Nitratifractor salsuginis DSM 16511: one gene and its partner. The protein of the gene in region 1 binds, or shares a complex with, the protein of each later gene. Links are inferred from orthologs where the notes say so. Each region holds a gene or a part of one and is shown in the gene's direction. Other genes may lie near its edges.

What was found. The genes of interacting proteins can lie anywhere in the genome.
Region 2: rplI (region 1) and rplT share a complex: the UniProt entries of both Bacillus subtilis proteins name them as parts of the 50S ribosomal subunit. The link is inferred for Nitratifractor salsuginis DSM 16511 from one-to-one orthologs.

The regions. Positions count from the first base shown.
Region 1 is NC_014935.1:1,508,149-1,510,991, reverse strand. Bases 13-2,822 are described here. They hold rplI (50S ribosomal protein L9), read left to right. Parts: upstream 13-1,097; coding sequence 1,098-1,547; downstream 1,548-2,822. Other genes in these bases: hslU (ATP-dependent protease ATPase subunit HslU), read left to right, coding at 2,100-2,822; hslV (ATP-dependent protease subunit HslV), read left to right, coding at 1,552-2,088; NITSA_RS07630 (DUF503 domain-containing protein), read left to right, coding at 757-1,032; NITSA_RS07635 (DEAD/DEAH box helicase), read left to right, coding at 13-642. In the rest of the region: more of NITSA_RS07635, read left to right, coding at 1-12; more of hslU, read left to right, coding at 2,823-2,843. UniProt on the Bacillus subtilis protein: Binds to the 23S rRNA.
Region 2 is NC_014935.1:45,955-48,713, reverse strand. What follows is about bases 8-2,733. They hold rplT (50S ribosomal protein L20), read left to right. Parts: upstream 8-1,055; coding sequence 1,056-1,412; downstream 1,413-2,733. Other genes in these bases: NITSA_RS00215 (C40 family peptidase), read left to right, coding at 2,230-2,733; NITSA_RS00220 (hypothetical protein), read right to left, coding at 1,440-1,829; rpmI (50S ribosomal protein L35), read left to right, coding at 763-957; NITSA_RS00235 (ATP-binding protein), read left to right, coding at 8-668. In the rest of the region: more of NITSA_RS00235, read left to right, coding at 1-7; more of NITSA_RS00215, read left to right, coding at 2,734-2,759. UniProt on the Bacillus subtilis protein: Binds directly to 23S ribosomal RNA and is necessary for the in vitro assembly process of the 50S ribosomal subunit. It is not involved in the protein synthesizing functions of that subunit.

The DNA.
Region 1 (2,843 bases):
CCGGTCCTGATCGAAGTGGCACGGCAGAATACCACCGCCGAGCAGGTGAGCCAAAAGGTCCACCACGTCGATCGCCACCGCAAACAGGAACTGCTGATCCGGATGATCAAAGAGAAGGGCTGGAAACAGGTCCTGGTTTTCACCCGCACCAAGCACGGAGCCAACAAACTCTCCAAGCAGCTCGACCAGGCCGGCATCCCCTCCGAGGCGATCCACGGCAACAAGACCCAGAACGCCCGGATGAAGGCCCTCAAAAGCTTCAAAGAGAACCGGGTACGCGTCCTGGTGGCTACCGATATCGCCGCCAGAGGTATCGACATCGCCGCGCTGCCCCACGTGGTCAACTTCGAGCTGCCCAACGTAGCGGAGGATTATGTCCACCGCATCGGCCGGACGGGCCGTGCCGGCAGTGAAGGGGAAGCCCTCTCCCTGGTCTGTGTCGATGAGCATCAGCTCCTGCGTAACATCGAGCGCTTCATCAAGGCGGAGATCCCCAAGATCGCCACACCCGGTTTCGAGGTCGATCCCTCCATCCGCCCCGAACCGATCCAGAACGGCCGCAACAACCGCGGCCGGGGAAACAGCCGTGGCCGTCAGAGTGCCGGGCGCTCCTCCGCCGGACGCCGCCGCAGCGCCCGCTAGGGTTCCCCGCTCCACTCTTTCCCCTTTCTGCATCTTTTCCAAACCCTCCATACTCTCAGATTTCACTCCGAAGAAGTGCTAAGATATAAAAACGCTTTTGATGAGGAGTTTCCTATGATCCTGGCCCAGGCGATCATCCATTTGGAACTTCCCGAAGTCCACACCCTCAAAGGGCGTCGAAGCGTCATTAATTCTCTAAAAGATCGGCTCAAAGCGTTTAACATTTCCGTGCTGGATATCAGCGGAAGCTACGCTAAAGAGGCCGATATCGCCCTGGCGTGGCTGGCCCACGACGCAAGACAGTCGGCCCAGATCCGCCAGAGCGTAGAGCGGGTGCTGGAGCGGCACTTCGGCGAATACCTTTGGGATCTGGAGTTCGAAGAGCTCTGATTTGGATAGAATATCACCCATAGAAGAACCCGGCCCCCAATCAGGGCCGCAACAAAGGAGTGAAGATGAAAGTATTACTGATCAAAGATGTAAAGAACGTCGGCAAAGCCGGAGAGATCAAAGAGGTCAAAGACGGCTACGGACAAAACTTCCTGGTAGCCAAGGGGTACGCCAAGATCGCCACGCCCAAGGTGGTCGAAGAGTGGAAGGCGGAGCAGGAGCGCAAAGCGGCCGAGGAGGCTGCAGAGATCGAGCGGCTCACCGCCGAGAAGGCCAAGATCGAAGCGGGCACAATCCGCATCGAGAAGCCTGCCGCCCCCATCGGCATCCGCGGCTCCGTGACCAACAACGACATCGCCAAAGCGATCAAGGAACAGCTGGGCTTCGAGATCGACAAGCATAAGGTCGATCTCAAAAAGCCCATCAAATCCGAAGGGCTGCACACCGTCGAAATCAAACTGGGACACGGGATCAACGCCGCGGCCAAGGTCGACGTCGTCGCTGTCGAGGGCTGAGCCGATGTTCGAGGCGACCACCATCCTGGCTTACCGGGGTGAAAATCATGCCGTCATCGGCGGTGACGGGCAGGTGACCTTCGGCAATACCGTCCTCAAGGGCAACGCCACCAAGATTCGCACCCTCTACCACGACAAGATCCTGGCGGGCTTCGCCGGCAGCACTGCCGACGCTTTCACCCTTTTCGATATGTTCGAAGGGATCCTCAACGAAAAGCGGGGCGACCTGCTCAAATCGGTGATCGAGTTCTCCAAAAAGTGGCGCCAGGACAAGCATCTGCGCCAACTCGAAGCGATGATGCTGGTGCTCAACAAAGAGCACATCTTCATCCTCTCCGGCACCGGCGACGTGGTCGAGCCCGAAGACGGAAAGATCGCTGCCATCGGCAGTGGCGGCAATTTCGCCCTCTCCGCCGCCAGGGCCCTCGACCGCCAAACCGACCTCGATGCCGCCACGCTGGTGCGCGAGAGCCTGCAGATCGCCGGAGAGCTCTGTATCTACACCAACACCAACATCAAACTCCTGGAGTTGAAGCCGTGAGTGAACCGATTATGACCCCCCAAGAGATCGTCGAGTATCTCGACCGATACGTGATCGGCCAGCAGGAAGCCAAAAAGACCATCGCCATCGCCCTGCGCAACCGCTGGCGCCGGATGCAGCTCGACGAAGAGATGCAGCGGGACGTGGTGCCCAAAAATATCCTGATGATCGGAAGCACCGGGGTGGGAAAGACGGAGATCTCCCGCCGCCTGGCAAGGATGATGAAGCTCCCTTTCATCAAGGTCGAAGCGAGCAAGTTCACCGAGGTGGGCTTCGTTGGCCGGGATGTGGAGTCGATCATCCGCGATCTGACCGTCACGGCGCTGCAACTGGTGCGCGAAGAGGAGAATGAGCGCAACAAAGAGAAGATCGAAGCCTATGTGGAGAACAAGATCATCGAAAAGCTCCTGCCGCCGCTGCCTGCCGGTGCCAGTGAGCAGAAGCGCCAGGAGTATGAAGCCTCCTTCGCCCGGATGCAGGCGAGGCTGGAGCGGGGTGAGCTGGATCATCTCAAGATCGAAGTGGAGATGCCCCCTCCGGGCGTCGATCTGAGCGGCGGCAATGTCCCGCCAGAGATGGCCAATGTCCAGGAGTCGATCCTCAAAGTGCTCGGCGGCCTGGGCAAAAAAGGGCAAAAGAAAGAGGTGACCGTCAAGGAGGCCCGGAAGATCCTCGAAGCGGAGGCGAGTCAGGAGCTGCTGGATGAGGAGAAACTCAAAGCCAAGGCGATCGAAAAGGTGGAGCAGGGCGGCATC
Region 2 (2,759 bases), 1.5 Mb from region 1 along the record:
TCCCCTTCGAGCGCTGGCCCGTCAAGGCACCCGCCCAGGGACGCTTCGCCCCTCTGCCGGGATTCATCAGCCAGGACCCCGGCCTCAAAAAGAGCGCCAGAGCCCTCCAAAATGAGCTCTATCAGACTCTCCGCCTGACCCTCTACCGCAACCGCCGGCTCAAAATGGAATCCAAACCGGGAGAGAGCCGTTCCGATTTCCTGGTCCGGGTCCGCGACCGGCTCGACGAACTCAAAGAGGAAGCGTTGGAGAAGCTCAAAGAGCGCTACGCCGCCAAGGAGGAGCGGCTCAAAGATCGCCTCCGGCGTACCCAGGAGCAGATCGAGAAGGAAAAAGCCGACCGCACCAGCTCCCTGATCAGTGTGGGCGCGTCGATCCTGGGGGCGCTCTTTGGGGGCAGGGGACCCTCGGCCAGCAAGATCGGCACCGCCATCAACCGCAGCGGACGGGTCCTCAAAGAGGGGGGTGATCTGAGCCGGGCCCAGCAGCGTTTCCAAGAGCTGCAGAACAAACTCGAGGATCTGGAAGCAGAACTCGAAGAGAAGATCGACGCCATCGACGAGGAGTATTCCCTGGAGAACTACCCCGTCGAGGAGTTCAGCCTCCGCCCCAAAAAGAGCGACATCCACATCGAAACCATCGCTCTCGTCTGGCGGCCCGAGCTGTAGGAGCGGTCGCCTCAGCACTCTCTCAGCGAGAGCGGGTATAATATCGTCCCATTTTCTATCTCTGTAGGAAATAAACATTTCAGAAAGGACCATCATGCCTAAGATGAAGAGCGTCAAGGGCGCCGTCAAACGCTTCAAGATCAAGAAGAGCGGCAAGATCAAGCGCGGAACCGCTTATCGCAGCCACATCTTGACCAAAGTAGACGGCAAGCACCATCGTCAGATGCGCAAGCCCAAATATGTCGACCAGGCCGATGCCAAAAACATCAAAGAGATGATCGTCGGCTAAGACGATCCCGCAAGCTCCCCCGATCAGGGGCAAGTTCGGGCAGAGAGAATGCCCGACACCGAAATTTAAAGAAAAATTTACGGTAAAGGAAAGCAACAATGAGAGTAAAGAACGGAATGACCCGCCATCGACGGCATAAAAAACTGCTGAAGCAGGCCCGCGGATTCTACAGCGGACGCCGCAAGCATTTCAGAAAGGCCAAGGAGCAGCTCGAGCGCTCTCTGGTCTATGCCTATAGAGACAGAAGACAGAAAAAACGTGACTTCCGCAAACTCTGGATCATCCGGATCAATGCGGCCGCACGTCTGAACGACATGAACTACTCCCGCTTTATGCACGGCTTGAAACTGGCCGGCATCGAGCTGGACCGCAAAGTACTTGCCGATATGGCGATGAACAACCCTGCGGCATTTAGCAAGGTTGCCGAAGCTTCCAAAGCAGCCCTGGCGAAGTAACCCTTCGACGAACCATCACCCGGCTCCTCAATGAAGAGGGGCGAGTGAACGGTTCACCTCTTCCGTCAAATCTTCCATAATTCCGAACCATTTCTCCATAAAATTTTTCGTTTTGTTCAAATCGATCTCCACTTTATCGTGGGAAACGGCTATCCCTAGATCGGGAATAGAGACACTCGAAGCATTTCCGGAATCAGGATGAGGAGCGATCTCCTGGCGGAGCTGGCAGCTCAGCTTGTTCAAAACTTCACGGGCTTTACCTGTATTGATGACAATGCGGCCCGGCTCCACCTCAATCCCCAAACTTTCCAGCCGATGGGCCGTTCCGGAGTAAGGGGTGCTCTTTGTCACAGAGGAGGGGGGAGGTGCGGCAGGGTAGGAAGCCCTGGGCATCAGAACGGCCCCTTCCTTTTTCACTCCACTCTCCGATGGCTGAGCGCTTTTGGCCCTCTCCTTTTCCGACGAACTATTCACACCACATCCCGTCAATAGAGATAAAAGCAAAATTCCGATCCAGGGTCTCATCACCATCTTTGCCACCTCCTTTGTCGATCACTCTTCAATTATATCCTGACCTTTCATCGATCGTCCCTTTTATCAATAATTAATCTATCGTTGCCCAATCGTTGTTTTTTCGCCGCTATCATTCTATTCGTATTATGCAAATACTCAACCGTTCAGTCCCGTCCCACCAGTCTAGCGGATTAAAACAGAGTTCCTATCCTGTTTGAAGGATTATCTGTGCTATACTTGGGAAGTAATATTTTTTAGTATTTATTCAAAATCAAGGGGACGCAAGATAAAAAAGGATTCACTGATGAATAGGATAATCGTTTCTCTTCTCTTGATGGGAGCCCTTCCCGCCTGGGTCAATGCCAGCCGGACCCCCACTTCTCTGCCCTTGGAAGGCAGACACTATACGATCCAAAGCGGTGACTCTCTATCGGGGATAGCCCATCGTTTCCATCTGCCTCTGCGCAGCTTGCTCGATGCCAACAACCTGGAGGCCGACAGCCTGATTCGTCCGGGGCAAAAACTCCTCATCCCCGCGACAGAGCCGCAGGACTCCACCCAAAAATCCGTCAAAAAAGTCGCCAAAAAAGAAAAAATACAAAAACCAAAACACAAAGCTCCACGGAAAACGGTCAAGAGCGAGGAGACGTACAAAGTCCAGGGAGGAGACACCCTCTCAACCATTGCTCAGGAGCACGGTCTTACGACCCGGGAACTTATGGAAGCAAACGGACTGAAGCGAGGAGCCCTGATCCGCATAGGCCAGACGCTTAAAATCCCCAAGGCATACAAGAGTGAGAAGAATAAGAAGAACGCTCCCAAAAGCACCGTTGC